3 regions of the Pantoea sp. SM3640 genome follow, and region 3 is predicted to be linked to each of the others. Evidence: predicted binding sites of a transcription regulator. Region 3 holds the regulator's gene; each other region holds the start of a gene.
The links. Region 3 encodes LexA, which represses DNA repair genes until DNA is damaged. Its sites were predicted from a motif close to TNCTGTATGTACATACAGNA; they were not measured.
Positions count from the first base shown of each region.

Region 1: the regulator LexA is predicted to act here: its motif matches at 3,353-3,372, upstream of IV493_RS09780 (metal-dependent hydrolase).
Region 2: the regulator LexA is predicted to act here: its motif matches at 1,713-1,732, upstream of IV493_RS06600 (DinI-like family protein).

Region 1 covers NZ_CP064872.1:2,098,696-2,104,335, forward strand. The annotation lists gene IV493_RS09755 (fructosamine kinase family protein) at 1-87, shown strand, start outside; gene IV493_RS09760 (YniB family protein) at 100-636, opposite strand; gene hxpB (hexitol phosphatase HxpB) at 786-1,454, shown strand; gene kduI (5-dehydro-4-deoxy-D-glucuronate isomerase) at 1,630-2,466, shown strand; gene kduD (2-dehydro-3-deoxy-D-gluconate 5-dehydrogenase KduD) at 2,484-3,245, shown strand; gene IV493_RS09780 (metal-dependent hydrolase) at 3,395-3,985, shown strand; gene IV493_RS09785 (L-cystine transporter) at 4,137-5,528, shown strand.
Region 2 covers NZ_CP064872.1:1,452,381-1,458,020, forward strand. The annotation lists gene IV493_RS06580 (helix-turn-helix domain-containing protein) at 1-130, opposite strand, end outside; gene IV493_RS06585 (hypothetical protein) at 267-650, shown strand; gene IV493_RS06590 (hypothetical protein) at 637-978, shown strand; gene IV493_RS06595 (hypothetical protein) at 1,130-1,396, shown strand; gene IV493_RS06600 (DinI-like family protein) at 1,435-1,674, opposite strand; gene iraP (anti-adapter protein IraP) at 1,850-2,149, shown strand; gene IV493_RS06610 (DUF6388 family protein) at 2,341-2,664, opposite strand; gene yedD (lipoprotein YedD) at 2,906-3,379, shown strand; gene amyA (alpha-amylase) at 3,456-4,937, opposite strand; gene fliT (flagella biosynthesis regulatory protein FliT) at 5,039-5,404, opposite strand; gene fliS (flagellar export chaperone FliS) at 5,404-5,640, opposite strand, start outside.
Region 3 covers NZ_CP064872.1:3,575,927-3,581,566, forward strand. The annotation lists gene zur (zinc uptake transcriptional repressor Zur) at 1-80, shown strand, start outside; gene IV493_RS16615 (CsbD family protein) at 145-357, opposite strand; gene dinF (MATE family efflux transporter DinF) at 514-1,836, opposite strand; gene lexA (transcriptional repressor LexA) at 1,936-2,550, opposite strand; gene IV493_RS16630 (diacylglycerol kinase) at 2,656-3,024, opposite strand; gene plsB (glycerol-3-phosphate 1-O-acyltransferase PlsB) at 3,153-5,576, shown strand; gene ubiA (4-hydroxybenzoate octaprenyltransferase) at 5,639-5,640, opposite strand, start outside.

The DNA of each region.
Region 1 (5,640 bases), 1.5 Mb from region 3:
GGGCACTGGCCCGGCGATGCACAGTTCGCCATTGGCCAGTTGCTGGATGAGGATGCGCTCGGCACCCGTCAGGCCAGACCGGCCTGACGGCGTTCACGGTCAGATAAAGCCCAGCAGCGACAGCGCAAAATATCCGGCTATCGCAATCACCACTGGCAGGACATAAAGCGGGAAGATCTGCAGGAAGATGGTGTGACGAGGAACGCGTACCTTCTCTTCCAGTTGCTGACGGCTGCGTCCTTCACTGCCCTTTGCCTGCTCCAGAATCATCTGATCTTCAATGCCCTCTTTGACGTGACGTGCCTGCCGTCCCATCCGCGCGCCTGATGATTCCAGCGCCAGCCCGACAAAAATCAGAATGTAGATCAGCCAGAAACCCAGATTCATCTGACCGTTAAATTCCGGTACCGGCGAGTTATGCCAGAAAACGTTCAGGAATGGCGTGTTGAAGCGCAGCATATCGACAATGACATGGACGAAATCAAGCATAACGGCGTCAATGCCCGGCTGCTTCTCGCTGTGCTTAAACATAAAGCTCAATACCGAAATAATGGTCGACAACAGTGCCACTAAAAAGAGCACCCAGCCCACCACGCGCTTAAGGATGGCGATACGGCCAGCCTGTTGATAGGTCATAATATCTCCTGAACCTGGAATCCAATTTGCCGTCAGTCTACCTGCCAACGAAGAAATTTCCCAAATAAAGCGTGGTCAATCGGATGAAGCATGCGTCAGCAGAGAATGATGTTATGGTTAAACCGACTTTATTTATAAGGAGACCGCTGATGACCTGGCACCGCCCTGTCCTTGCTGCCCTGTTTGATATGGATGGCTTACTGATCGATTCTGAACCGCTGTGGGATCAGGCTGAACTGGATATCTTTTCAACGCTGGACGTCGACCTGTCACGACGCAGTGAAATGCCCGATACCCTTGGCCTGCGTATCGACCAGACTGTGCGGATGTGGTACGAAACGCTGCCCTGGCAGGGCCCCTCTCAGCAGGAGGTTACTGACCGTATTATTGCGCGCGCCATGACGCTGGTGGATCAGACGCGGCCGCTTCTGCCTGGCGTGGAAACGGCGCTGCAGCTGTGCCAGGAGCAGGGAATGAAAATCGGCCTGGCCTCAGCATCGCCGCTCATGATGCTGGAACAGGTACTGGAGATCTTCAACCTGCGCCACTATTTCGATGTGCTGGCTTCAGCAGAAGCACTGCCCTACAGCAAGCCCCATCCGCAGGTCTACCTTAACGCCGCCGCCAGCCTGGCAATTGATCCACTCAACTGCGTCACGCTGGAAGACTCGTTCAATGGCATGATCGCCACCAAAGCGGCCCGCATGCGGTCGATTGTGGTGCCTGCCGCTGAACACCGCGAAGACCCGCGCTGGGCGCTGGCGGATGTCCGGCTGGACAATCTGACCCAGCTTAGCCTGCAGCATCTGCAGGGATGATAAACAGCCCGCGCATAGCGGGCTTTTTTTTGCCCGCTGCGCCTGCCGGTTGATCTGCTCCGCAAAAAAATAAAACAACGTTTCATTTTTATTGAATTCCCATCTCGCTCTGCCTAAGATGCCCGAAGCGTCCCCATTCGGGGCATGAATAACCTGACCTGCAGAGAGGCCTGAGATGGACGTTCGCCAAAGCATTCACAGCGATCACGCTAAACAGCTCGACACTGACGCGCTGCGACGCGAGTTTCTGATTGAGACGATTTTTTCCGCTGACAATTACACCCTGACCTACAGCCACACCGACCGCATCATCATTGGCGGCGTGATGCCGGTTAATAAGCCAGTCACTATCGGTGATGAGATGGGAAAGCAGCTGGGCGTCAGTTACTTTCTTGAGCGCCGCGAGCTGGGCATGATCAACATTGGCGGCCCGGGTCTGGTTAAGGTCGACGGTAAAGCCTGGGAGATCGGTCATGAAGAGGCGCTTTACATTGGTAAAGGTGCGCGCAACCTGCTGTTCCGCAGCCTGAACCCGGCCCAGCCCGCTAAATTTTATTACAACAGCGCACCCGCACACTGCACCTTCCCGGATAAGAAGATTACGTTACAGGAAGCCGCAACTGCCACGCTGGGTGATGCTACTACTGCCAATCGTCGCACCATTAACAAATTTATCGTGCCGGATGTGCTGCCCACCTGCCAGCTCACCATGGGCTTAACCCGACTGGATGAAGGCAGCCTGTGGAACACCATGCCCTGTCACACTCATGAACGGCGCATGGAAGTCTATTTCTACTTCGATATGAGCGAAGAGAGCGCGGTCTTCCACATGATGGGAGAACCCCAGCAAACCCGCCATCTGCTGGTACATAACGAGCAGGCGGTCATCTCACCCAGTTGGTCAATTCATGCCGGCGTCGGCACCCAGCGTTACACATTTATCTGGGGCATGGTGGGTGAGAATCAGGTCTTTAATGACATGGACCACGTCAAAATCAGCGAACTGCGTTAAGCAGAGGAGAAGCATAAATGGTACTGAATACGTTTGATTTAAAAGGCAAAGTGGCAATGGTGACCGGTTGTAATACCGGTCTGGGTCAGGGTATGGCTCTGGGGCTGGCTCAGGCTGGCTGCGACATTGTCGGCGTTAACCGTTTCGAACCTGACGAAACGCAGCGTAAAGTTGAAGCACTTGGCCGCCGTTTCTGGTCGATATCGGCTGACCTGATGAAATCTGATGTTGCGTCGCAGGTTGTTGAGCAGGCGGTCGCAGCCGCGGGCAGAATTGATATTCTGGTCAACAACGCCGGGATTATCCGTCGTGAAGATGCACTGAACTTCAGCGAGCAGGACTGGGATGATGTGATGAACATCAACAGTAAAACGGTCTTTTTCCTGTCACAGCAGGTAGCCCGGCAGTTTATTGCTCAGGGTAGCGGCGGCAAGATTATCAATATCGCCTCTATGCTGTCGTTCCAGGGCGGCATCCGCGTGCCTTCCTATACAGCGTCGAAAAGCGCAGTCATGGGTTTAACGCGTCTGATGGCGAACGAGTGGGCGAAGCATGGCGTTAATGTTAATGCGATTGCCCCAGGCTATATGGCTACCGATAACACTGAACAGCTGCGTAAAGACCAGGCCCGAAGCGATGAGATTCTGGGGCGTATCCCGGCAGGACGCTGGGGCGTGCCTGATGACATGATGGGCCCGGTAGTTTTCCTGGCCTCTTCCGCGTCTGACTACGTTAATGGCTATACACTGGCGGTAGATGGCGGCTGGCTGGCTCGTTAATCTTTCTGGCAGAGCGGGCGGACAGTGTTTCATCACTGTCCGCCTTGTTAAAAATATTCATGCTTCGTTACAGCGTCACATGTTCTCATTTACTGGATAAATCCCTATACTGGATGCATCGACAGCTTTCTTTGCAACCAGGTTCTATCATGACGGGCGAAGGCCACATCATTTTTGCCATTGCCAGCGCTATTTTTGCCAAACGTGCTGAGCTGACACCCGTACTGGCGCAGGCCGACTGGTGGCATCTCGTTCCTTCAGCCCTGCTGACATGCCTCCTGCCCGATATCGATCACCCCAAATCTCTGCTGGGACAGCGACTACGCTGGCTTTCTCATCCTATTGCGCGCGCGTTCGGCCATCGGGGCTTTACCCATAGTTTGCTGGCGGTGGCGGCCGGTTTATGGCTTTTTCAGATAAACCTGCCCCAGTCGTCGCCGATACCGGCAGACGTACTACAGGGTCTGACGCTGGGCTACCTCAGCCATATTGTGGCTGATATGCTGACGCCCGCCGGGGTTCCGCTGCTGTGGCCCTGCCGCTGGCGCTTCCGTCTGCCGATTCTGCGCAGTCAGAAAGGAAATCAGCTTGAGCGGGCGTTATGTCTGGGACTGGTAGGCTATGCGCTGTGGTTCCCGGTCGGCATGCCATCTTTTGGTGCAAACGGCTGGCCGGCTCAGCTGTTTGATACGCTACAAAATGGCGTCGGACGGTTAATTTCCAGTCATACTGCGCAATAAAGCCGCACAAAACGTCATTAAGTTATAAACCATGCCATTTGGATATAAGGTGCCCTCTCCGCCTGCTGTTACCATTCCCGCTGTCTTAATTCGTGATTAACATTATGCGGCTTTCCCGGGTGGGAAAGCCGCATTACTCTGGAGTTTCAGTATGGACCTTCCTCTTACGCTCAATATCGTGGCCTTTGTGGTGCTGCTGGTATTGCTCTCCCGCTTCAGCCGTCAGAACTGGAGCCTGTCGAAAAAAGTGCTGACCGGTCTGGTGATCGGCGTGCTGTTCGGCCTGGTTTTGCAGTTGATCTACGGCGAAAACAGCGCAGTGGTAAAAGAGTCTATCAGCTGGTTTAACATCGTCGGTAATGGCTATGTCCAGTTGCTGCAGATGGTGGTGATGCCGCTGGTGTTCGTTTCTATTCTGAGTGCGGTGGCCCGTCTGCATAACGCCTCGTCGCTGGGGAAAATCAGCGTACTGACCATTGGCGTACTGCTGTTTACCACCGCGATTTCGGCGCTGGTCGGCGTCTTCGTCACCGGCCTGTTTGGTCTGAGCGCAGAAGGTCTGGTTCAGGGTGTGCAGGAAACCGCGCGGCTGAGTGCGATCCAGAGCAACTATGTCGGCAAAGTCTCTGACCTGAGCGTGCCACAGCTGGTGCTTTCCTTTATCCCGAAAAACCCGTTTGCCGATCTGACCGGCGCTAATCCAACGTCAATTATCAGCGTCGTCATCTTTGCCGCATTCCTGGGTGTGGCTGCCCTGCAGTTGCTGAAAGATGATGAAGTGAAAGGTCAGCGCGTGCTGGTCGCAATCGACACGCTGCAGTCATGGGTTATGAAGCTGGTGCGTTTAGTGATGAAACTGACGCCATATGGTGTGCTGGCGCTGATGACCAAAGTGGTTGCCGGTTCAAACCTGCAGGACATCATCAAGCTGGGCAGCTTTGTGGTCGCCTCTTACCTCGGTCTGGCCATCATGTTTGGTGTTCATGCTCTGCTGCTGTCGGTGAATGGCATCAACCCGCTGCGCTTCTTCCGTAAAGTGTGGCCGGTGATCACCTTCGCCTTCACCAGCCGCTCCAGCGCAGCGAGCATTCCGCTGAGCGTAGAGACGCAGACCCGTCGTCTTGGCGTGCCGGAGTCGATTGCCAGCTTCGCGGCATCCTTCGGTGCCACTATCGGCCAGAACGGCTGTGCCGGTCTCTATCCGACCATGCTGGCCGTAATGGTTGCGCCAACTGTCGGGATCAACCCGTTTGACCCGCTGTGGATTGCAACCCTGGTCGGGATCGTCACGCTGAGCTCTGCAGGTGTGGCGGGCGTCGGCGGCGGTGCCACCTTTGCCGCCCTGATTGTTCTGCCTGCGATGGGCCTGCCTGTCACCCTGGTGGCGCTGCTAATCTCCATTGAGCCGCTGATTGATATGGGTCGTACGGCACTGAACGTCAATGGTTCGATGACCGCGGGTTCCCTGACCAGCCGCTGGTTAGGTCTGACCGATAAGCGCGTACTGGAAAGTGACGACAACGCCGAGCTGGCGCACCGTTAATCTGCTGTAAGCCTGGCGCGCCCGCGCCAGGTTATTTCTGCCCTTCCTCTCCATAATCCTCCCCATTGATGGCGACGCCGTTAAGAAAGCGTTAAGCATGGTAAACAGGCGA
Region 2 (5,640 bases), 1.9 Mb from region 3:
GCGTCTCCTCTTTTTCCCATTGTGAAATAGCTACATGGGAAACTTTTACCTGTTGCGCCAGTTGCTTCTGCGTTAATTGCAGTGATTTACGTCGGAGTCGGATGCGGTCACCCAGCGTTTCGTTTTTCATCAGCTTGACTTTTTAGTTGAGATTGACTTAAGTATACTTAACTCTGGTATTTAAGCAATCTTAAATTCAGGGTGGAGGACGTGGCTGTTCTGCACGCAGTGTGTTCCAGAGACCTTACCGGACAAAGGGGTGTGGCATGGAAAGTAGTCTGATTACCAGTATGGGTGCATTAGTTCTGGGTGGGGGGGCGGCTGCACTGTTCTGGAAACCGTTATTGGCGGGTATCGCGTCAATCGTAACCAGTAATCGAGCCGGCGGCGAAATTATTACCAGCTACAAAGAGCAGGTGGTATTGCTGAAAGAGAGCAACCTGTTGATACGGGAGGAGAACGATGAGTTACGTGAACGTCATGACAGAAATCTGCGACGTATTGCGACACTCGAAACGGATCTGCGGTTAATCAAGAATGCCGTAGGTATTTTACTGGCAATGACCGAAACCGATCAGAACGATAAATTTCGTAATGAGATTGATCGGCTGATCTCAACTCTGGAGGATCGCAGCGATGTCAACGATTAACAGGCTTAAGGCACCTATGTCATACCAGCGCAAAGTTATCCTCGGCTGCATTCTGCTAAGCTGTTCGATGATTTGCATTCTGATGACAATTATTTTTGTTTACGTCAGTAACACGGCAAATAAGCGGGTTGAGGAGATTCGGGCAGATTATCGGGTCATTGCAGCGCGGCGTGATGACCGGGTGGATTTGCTGACCAGTCAGGTTGCAGCCTTACAGCATAAGCTTGATGTAATACCGGAGCGCGTCGCCGACAAAACGATCACAAAAGTGAAAGAAGTCGTGATTGAGAAGGAGGTGCCATCCGCGAAACCCACGGAGAAACCATAACTTCCGATTATTCTTAGTGCGGCTTCGCTATTATCGACTAGTTTTAAATCTCCGGACGACATTTTGTATCTGAACTGGCGTCCGCTGATTGGCCGGTAGATGAACCGCTAAGCCTAAACACTTTTGATAACTGACCAGAAGGAAATTTAGCATGAGCGATTCAACAGAAACCAAGACCAAAAATGACTATCTGCGCGATGTGACTTCGCAGTTGAAAGAGATGCGCCACTACGCGCAGACCAACACCGAAACCCTGTCCAGCCATTGGTTAGCGTTTGATGCGGGTGAGTATAAAGACAAGACGAACGCCGATCGTATCGATGCGTTGCTGAATAAGCAGGGGAAACTGCTGGAAGATCTGGATGCCGCCATTCAGGACATCGAGATTGAAATTAATCACAGTGAGCAGGAGAGCTGATTCATCTCCCGCTGACTGATGCGGTGGCCGCTAAAGGATTAGTCGGCCACCAGCCACATTTCCGCTTCGTCGAACATTTCTTCAACAATACGCGCAACTGTCGCCTTGTCGTTCTTACTCAAATCAGTATCAATCGCGTTACGTTCCATCGGCTTGACCTTAACTTCAATGTCAGGAAACACCCGATGTACCCGCTTTTCCAGCTCCTCACGAATCATCTCGCGAGCACCCGGTAAACCGGCAACGTTGCGCTTGTCATAAATCAACTCAACAAACATGATGGCAATCCATTCAGGGCAAAATCGCTGATATATAATACTGTAAATAAAAACAGTAGCAAGGCAGTACCCCTGATTTCGCGTAAATTTTTATCTCGCTCAAACCTCAATCTTCGACTAGCAAAATGCGCACGCATCGCGACATAATGTCGGCTTACTTTTCAGGAGGTCCGCGATGCGACAACTGGTCATTGATATTCTGCTAAAGCTGGCAAAGATGGACGTCGACGCAAAAGAGCTGACGGCGCAGCTTGAAGCGCAGTCCCTGCTGGTTGCAGCGCTGCTGGTACAAGCAAAACAGGACAACTCGCTGACCATTACAGAAACGGTGCAGGATGCCATCATTACCGCTTCGCAATCGTCGACCGAGTTTCTGCAGTCGGATGTTGATCTGCTGCTGACGCACATCAATCGTCTGCTTGCGGTTGCAAGCTATGTAGAAGTGAAAGGCAAAGCCACGGAAGAGCGAGAGTAGGGCCATTTATCAATACGCCTCCGGAGAGGAAAGCCCGGCAACCTCTCCGGAGGCAGTGAAGATGCTCTGCCTGTAAGGGCAATCATCACCTGCGGCATGACGTGAAAGTATCGCGTTGTACTCTACTGCTTCATCCGATGCTGTACGGCAGGCTGAAAGGTGTAATTCACGCCTGTCCAGTGCATTGAAAATTACAGCTCGTTTTTGATGCAGAACTGTTCCCAGCTCATCCCCAGCGACTCAGCATGAGATTTAAGATAGGTCTCGATAGCCTCAGCCGCTACCGCTTTATCCGGCTCAGCGAGCTGAATAGAAAAAATCATCCCATCCAGATTTTTCTGCCGCAAAAAGGCTGCATAGATGCGTTCGGCATGCCATTCACGTAGCTGTCGCAGCGACAGATTAGCGGCACGGGCATCACTCTCCGTCAACTCATCCAGTGCAGACTGAAAGTCGGGATGCGCGGTAAAAAACATTTCACGTGCCTGGGCATAGTAGGCTTCTGGCGTTTTCATATTTATATTCCTGAAAGTCTGATGCAGCGCGTCAGTGTATCGGGTTGTCTTCCGCTTGTCAGGCGTGCCAGAGCCCATTCCCACTGCCAGCTGCCGATCAAAAAGCTGATCGGTCTCCTGGCTCAAGGGTAAATTCTGCTGTAAACAGTCGCTCGCGGGTGTCTGAACAGCCAGATACCTTGCGCTACGCGGTGGAAAAATTATAACGTAGCCGCCATTGACGCGATCTTAGGGATTAAACATGAAAAAGTGGATGCTGATTGCCGCGCTTGCACTGAGTGGCTGTGCGCAAATCAACGATTATGAAAATGCGGTACAAACGCCGGCACCGGCTGAGTTGCAGGGGAACTGGCAAACCGTCGGCCCGCAGACCAGCCTGATCAATGGACAGGCCATGGCCAGTCTGATTATCAATGCGGATGGCAGCACGCTGGATTGCCGTCAGTGGATGCGTGTGATTGCGAAGCCAGGCAAACTGACCCGTCTGAGCGGTGACTATGTCAACGTGACGCGCAGGATACGCGTGATGCCGCTGGTCGTCGATAACAGCGAACTGAACTATGACGGGCTGACCCTGCGCAAGGTGGCGCGTCCGACAGTAGAGTGTCAGCAGGCACTGGAAGAGGTGGCTAAACAGCCGAAAGCCGCAGTGATCCAGAATATTGAACCGCAGCTGCTGCGCACGCCGATTACTGAACATAACGCGCAGTCGTAACCGCCGCCCATAAAAAAAACCGCCCCGGCAGCGCGCGCTCGCTTCTGCCGGGGCGGTTTTACATTTACTCAGTCAGTTATTCTGCTACTACCCAGACGCTGACGCTGCCACCGTTACAGACAAAGACTGCGGTACCGTGCTCGTCTGCGGTAATGGTCTCTTCACGGTTGCCCAGATGATCGCGCCAGACCTTACCGGCAAAGCCTTCGCCCATCGGCACACTTTTCTCGCCCGCATCGCCGTTCGACATGATCACCACACAGCCAGGCTGCGTTTCGGTACCGCTGCGGCTGAACGCCACGCAGTTGGGATGATCAAAATAGTCGGTCTGTACGCCCCAGCCATACTGCTGACGCGCCCGGATTAATCCTTCGAGTTCAGGAATGACCGGCATCTCAATTTTGTGCGTCTCGCCGTCGCCGCCCTCATCTTCGTAAGTCGCCCCGAACAGGTCAGGATAGAAAATGGTCGGCACGCCCTGCTCACGCAGCAGGATCAGCGCATAGGCCAGCGGTTTGAACCAGGCCTCTACCGGCGCTTCCAGCGACTGCAGCGGCTGGGTGTCATGGTTGGCCACGATCGTCACGGCATGCCACGGATCCGCCACCACCAGAGAGTTAGCAAAAATCTGGCTCATGTCGTAGGCGCTGCCTGCGGTTGAGGCCTGATGGAAGTTCATATGCAGTGGCGCATCAAACAGCATGGTTTTGCCTTCCACCTGATGCACATACTCCTGCAGCTTCTCGGTTTCGAACGACCAGTACTCCGCGACGATAAACATCGGTTCTTCAGCGACCTCCTGAATATGATCGATCCACTCTTTATAGAACCAGGCCGGGATATGTTTTACCGCATCCAGGCGGAAGCCGGTGCAGGGCACCTGTTCCATCACCCAGCGCGCCCAGTATTTCAGCTCTTCCCTGACCGCATTGTTGCGGAAATCGATGTTGGCACCCATCAGGTAGTCGAAGTTGCCCAGCTCGTTATCGACCTGATCGTTCCAGCCTTCGGCGGTATAATCGTTGATGATTTTGAATACGCCATTTTCGTCCGGGTTTTCGATGTGATCTACGCCGCTAAAGCATTTGTGGTCCCAGACAAATTTCGAATACTCACCAGCACGTGCCGGAAAGGTGAATTTCGTCCAGGCCTCGCAGGGCACGACCTCGTCATAAATTTCATCACGGTTATCCGGATTGACGCGGTTAACGCTGATCGCCTCTTTCTCGTCAGCACCCATTTTGTGGTTCAGCACCACATCCAGCAGCACCCCAACGTTGTGGCTGCGCAGAGCTTCTGTCGCCGCCAGTAATTGCGTTTTGTCGCCATATTTCGTGGCAACGCCGCCTTTCTGATCAAATTCCCCGAGATCGAACAGATCGTAGCTGTCGTAACCGACAGAATAACCCCCCGAATCCCCTTTATAGCTTGGCGGCAGCCACGCCATGGTGATACCAATTTCGCTGAGCCAGGCCGCGCGATCGGCAACTTCCGGCCACAGTTTGCTGCCATCCGGGTAATACCAATGGAAAAACTGTAATAACGTTGGGTTTTGCATGTACCACACTCCAGGGGATGATGAAAATCAAGTATGGAGTAAGCGGCAGAAAAGAGACGCCGCGCAGAAAAATAAATCTGGCGGCGTAGCAGAGCAGGGGATCAGGAGAGGGTTTCGCGCGGCACCATTACAATGCCGCCCTGACTGGCATAGGCGGACATGACCGATTTCTGACGGCTGTTCTGACCGACCAGCGAGGCCAGCTCATTCATACGCGCCTGCAGCAGGCGTTTCACTTCACTTTCGTTGTCGAGGATACGGCGCAGGACCGGACGTAACTGCTCCTGCGTCTGCGACGAAGGCGATACCGCCTCTGTCGACTGGGCTAAGTTCTGCACCGCACTGACATACTCCATCTCCCTGCTGATCAATTCATCCCATTCGCCTTTTACTGCATGACGCAGCATTCCCTGGCTGAGATCGAGTAACTGTTGGTAAACGGTAATCAGATGCGGTGCAGTAGTCATTAAACGGCGTCCTGAATCAGGTTAGATTGAACCACTTCTTTCCACGCGTCCGCGATGTTGCGCAGCAGGCCTTCAACCTCTTCCACCGCTGCAACATCATTATGCAGGTTGGCATGCAAAAGACGACGCGTCATGTAGTTGTAAAGGTCCAGCAGATTGTCTGCCAGCTCATCACCCTGATTTTCAGTCAGGCCTTCTTTCAGGCCAGCCTCGATAATATTGATCGCTTTGGAAAT
Region 3 (5,640 bases):
CAGTAGAAGCCTGTACGCACCATGAAAGCTGCGAACACGATCATCAGGATGAGGGGAAAAAGCGGGGAAAACGCGGGTAACTGGCGCATCCTTGTGTGGTTCCGGTGCGGGTGCACCGGAATGTGTTAACTGATCAGCGCTGCATTACCAGCGGTGGTCTTTATTCTGGCCTTCCCAGTCCGTCACTTCACGCTCTGCTTCATCTTTCGCATAGCCATAACGTTCCTGGATTTTGCCGACCAGCTGATCGCGTTTGCCTTCGATAACCTGCATGTCATCGTCGGTCAGCTTGCCCCATTTCTCTTTCATTGTGCCTTTGAACTGCTTCCAGTTGCCGCTCGCTTCGTCTTTATTCATGGCAGACCTCCAATCCTCGGGGTTTAACAATTATCTTGTTACTTAACAAAATAACGATATAAAGCGCTGGTTAACTGCGCCGGATAAAGTTAATTGTAGCAACCAGATTCAAAAACCCGGAATAATACGGAATAATCTGTATCAATCTGTGCAGCGTCAGGCATCAAACCAGCTGTTCTGACGCCAGTGCCTGCGCCAGATGAGCCACAGTGACAGACCGCGCAGCGCCAGGAAAACCGTTACCGCCAGCCACAGTCCGTGATTGCCCAGCGCCGGTACGCTCAACAGCGTCAGAAAGTAGCCTGCTGCTGCTATCACCATGCTATTACGCATCTCACGTCCGCGCGTCGCGCCGATGAACATCCCATCCAGCAGATAACACCAGACGCCGATCAGCGGCATAACGATCTGCCAGACCAGATAGCGGTCAGCACTTTGTTGCAGCGAAGGAAGGGAGGTCAACAGGGTAACAATCTGCGAGCCAGCAATGGCATAGATCAGCGAGAAGAAAAGCGCCACCACCACCGCCTGCCGACAGGCAGAGTGCCAGACATGCCACAGTTTGCTGCCATCTTTTGCACCATGCGCCTCGCCGGCAAACGCTTCAACCGCGTAGGCGAAGCCATCCAGCGCATAGGCCGTGAACGTAATGAACATCAGCAATACCGCGTTAACTGCCACCACATCCGGGCCAAGCCGCGCGCCCAGCACGGTCAGCGAGGCGAAACAGAGTTGCAGCATTAGTGAGCGCAGCATGATATCCCGGTTCAGCCGCAGCAGTCGGCCGCTGTCACCGCGCCAGCTCTGCTTCAACAGGCTTAGCGAAATGCCGCGCAGCTTCAGGACCCGCCAGACCATGATGCTGCCGACACCCAGCGTAATGTACTCCGCCAGCGCCGTGGCGGTTGCTGCACCCGCGACACCCCAGTGCAGACCCATCACCAGCCAGAGATCGAGCACGATATTAACCACATTGCCCACCACCAGCAGGATCACCGGCGCGCGCGCATACTGCACGCCCAGCAGCCAGCCCAGAATGACCAGATTTGCCAGCGTAGCAGGCGCGCTGAGCCAGCGAATCTGAATAAACAGCGCCGCCTGTTCCAGTACCGCGGGATTGCCGCCAACCAGATGGGTCGCCAGCTGAATAATCGGATAACGTAAAGCGATGAACAGTACACCTGCCAGCAGCGCAATAATCAGCGGCTGCGTCAGCGCGCGTGCCAGCGCAGTTTTATCGCCCGCACCAAACGCCTGCGCCGTAAGGCCAGTCGTACTCATTCGAAGGAAAAGCAGCAGCATAAAGAGGAAGCTGGTCACCGTGGTCCCGACCGCAACCCCGCCAAGATAGACAGGGCTGTCGAGATGACCTATTACTGCCGTATCAACCACCCCCAGTAAGGGAACGGTGATATTTGAAAGGATCATTGGCAGCGCAAGCCGCCAGAGATTTTTATCGGTTGCCGTGATAAAGCGCATTCGCCGTTCCGTGCTCGGTGTCGCTGCGCAAAACAGGCAGCGACAAAATTAGGGCAGACAGAATAGCATCAGAAAAGGCGAATGCACGCAGGCCTCAAATCAGAGCCACTCGCCGTTGCGCACCACACCAACCGCCAGACCTTCAATGGTCAGGGACTGTGCACGGGTATCGACAACAATCGGGTCAAAATCACTGTTTTCAGGCAGCAGATGCACGATAGCACCCTGCTTTTTCCAGCGCTTAACGGTGACTTCATCATCAATGCGGGCAACGACAACCTGGCCGTTGCGTACATCCTGGGTTTTATGTACCGCGAGCAGGTCGCCATCCATAATCCCGATATCTTTCATCGACATTCCGCTGACGCGCAGCAGGAAGTCGGCAGACGGCTTAAACAGGCCCGGATCGACCTTGTAGTGGGTTTCGATATGTTCCTGCGCCATGATCGGCTCACCGGCAGCAACCCGGCCAATCAACGGTATGCCTTCTGAGGCTTCTTCTTCCATTAGCAGACGAATGCCGCGCGATGCACCGGAAACGATCTCGATAACGCCTTTACGCGCCAGCGCTTTCAGGTGCTCTTCTGCCGCATTCGGTGAGCGGAAGCCCAGTTGTGCAGCAATCTCTGCGCGCGTAGGCGGCATGCCTGTTGAAGAAATATGGTCGCGAATCAGGTCATAGACCTGCTGCTGCCTGCTGGTTAATGCTTTCATCCCGCCCCCTGGTTGTTTATACAGTCGCTGTGAGTATATACAGGTATTGGCGAAATGGAAACCGATTGTCAGGCAAAACGCGGCTTCCGGCGCGATATGGAACGCTTATCGCAAATGTGTCCAGAGCAGCGCGATCCAGACAAACAGTGCCAGTAAGATGCTGATCAGTACCGCCGCAGAGCCCATATCTTTGGCCCGGCCCGCCAGCGGATGATGCTCCTGACCGATGCGGTCAACGACCGCTTCAATGGCGCTATTGAGGATTTCAACAATGACCACCAGCACCACCGACCCAATCATCAGGATGCGTGAGACCACATCGACATCCAGCCAGCAGGCGATAATAATGGCGACCAGCGCAGCCAGTGCCTCCTGACGAAACGCCGCTTCATGTTGCCAGGCGGCACGCAGTCCCTGCCAGGAGTAACCTGCGGCTTTAACTATTCTGATAAGTCCGGTGGCATTATTTGCCATGATGTGGGAACCCTTTTATCGGATTGACGTCAATGTCTGGGCTGCGTGCAATTGGCACCACCACAGATCTTCGCTGCACTTTCTGGTATGCTTGCGGCGCTTTGCTAACAAGAGGCTTCATGTTGTCTATGTCAGGTTGGCGTAAACTCTATTACAAATTGCTTAATTTACCACTGTCGTTTTTGGTAAAAAGTAAGGCCATTCCGGCCGATCCCGTGTCTGAACATGGTCTGGATCCGACCCGACCTATTATGTATGTTTTGCCTTACGATTCGAAGGCCGACTTACTGACTTTACGCGCGCAGTGTCTGCGGCATCATCTGCCTGACCCACTCTCTCCGCTGGAGATTGATGGTTCACTGCTGCCGCGCCACGTATTTATCCACGATGGCCCGCGCGTCTTTCCCTATTTCGTGCCCAGCGTGGAATCGGTGAAAATCTTTCACGATTACCTCGATCTGCATCGCAATAATCCTACGCTGGATATCCAGATGCTGCCGGTCACGGTGATGTTTGGCCGCGCACCAGGACGTGAAGTCCAGGGCGAAGCCACGCCACACCTGCGGGTGCTGAACGGCGTACAGAAATTCTTTGCGGTGATCTGGCACGGACGCGACAGTTTTGTTCGCTTCTCGCCGACCGTTTCGCTGCGCCGCATGGCCACGGAACACGGTACGGATAAGTCGATCGCCCAGAAGCTGGCTCGCGTGGCGCGCATCCATTTTGCCCGTCAGCGGCTGGCGGCGATTGGCCCGCGGTTACCGGCGCGTCAGGATCTCTTTAACCGTCTGCTGCAATCCAAAGCGATTGAAAAAGCCGTCGAAGATGAAGCACGCAGCAAAAAAATCTCCCATGAGAAAGCGCAGCAGAATGCTGTCGAGATGATGGAAGAAATTGCCGCCAACTTCTCTTATGAAGCGATTCGCGTTACTGACCGCGTGATGGGCTGGCTATGGAGTCGTCTCTATCAGGGCATCAACGTTAATGGCGGCGAAAAAGTGCGCCAGCTGGCGCAGGATGGCCACGAGATTGTCTATGTGCCGTGCCATCGCAGCCACATGGATTATCTGCTGCTCTCCTACGTGCTCTATCATCAGGGCCTGGTCCCGCCACACATTGCTGCCGGTATCAACCTCAACTTCTGGCCAGCCGGCCCGATTTTCCGTCGTCTGGGCGCATTCTTTATTCGTCGTACTTTTAAAGGCAACAAGCTCTACGCCACGGTGTTCCGTGAATATCTCGGCGAGCTGTTTACCCGCGGCTATTCGGTTGAGTACTTTGTCGAGGGTGGACGTTCTCGTACCGGCCGTCTGCTGGACCCGAAAACCGGCACCTTAGCCATGACATTGCAGGCGATGCTGCGCGGCGGTAACCGCCCGATCACGCTGGTGCCGATCTACATCGGCTATGAGCACGTGATGGAAGTGGGTACTTACGCCAAAGAACTGCGCGGCGCGGCGAAAGAGAAAGAGGGCTTCATGCAGATGGTGCGTGGCTTGCGCAAGCTGCGCAATCTCGGTCAGGGTTACGTTAACTTTGGCGAACCGCTGCCGCTGGTCAACTATCTCAACAAGCAGGTACCGGAATGGCGCGATGCCATCGATCCGATTGAGCCGCAGCGTCCGAGCTGGTTAACACCGACGGTCAATGATATCGCGGCCAGCCTGATGGTACGTATCAATGAAGCGGGCGCGGCCAATGCCATGAACCTCTGTGTTACCGCTTTGCTGGCGTCACGTCAGCGCTCACTCACCCGTGAACAGCTGATTGAACAGCTGGAATGCTATACCCAGCTGCTGCGCAATGTGCCTTATTCACCTAACGCGACCGTACCCGATCTTTCAGCGGAAGCGCTGCTGGATCACGCCATGGGTATGAATAAGTTTGAGAATGAAAAGGACAGTATCGGCGACATCATCATTCTGCCGCGTGAGCAGGCGGTGCTGATGACCTACTATCGCAACAATATTCATCACATGCTGGTGATGCCGTCGCTGATTGCCGCCATAGTTCAGCAGCATCAGACGCTGACTGAAGCCGAACTGCTGCGTCAGGTAAGCCTGATCTACCCGATGCTGAAGAGCGAACTGTTCCTGCGCTGGCAGACCGATGAGTTGCCGCAACTGCTGACCGATATCAGTCAGGAGCTGGCGCGTCAGGGCCTGATTACCTTCGAAGCCGGTGAGTTGCGCTTTACTGCGGCGCGCTACCGCACGCTGCAACTGCTGGCTGCCGGTGTGCGCGAAACGCTGCAGCGTTATGCCATTACCTTCTCGATTCTCAGCGCCAAGCCGACGATTAACCGTGGCACGCTGGAGAAAGAGAGCCGGACGCTGGCACAGCGTCTGTCGGTGCTGCACGGTATCAATGCGCCGGAGTTCTTCGACAAAGCGGTCTTTACCTCACTGGTGCTGACGCTGCGTGACGAAGGGTATATCAGCGACAGCGGTGATGCCGATGTCGCGCAGACTCTGGCGACCTGGCATATCCTGGCTGACCTGGTCACCAGTGATGTGCGCATGACGATTGAAACCGCGGTGGCGCACGACTGACACACGCGCCCAGTAAAAAGGCGACCTCATGAGGTCGCCTTTTTTATGCCCAAAACTCTCTATC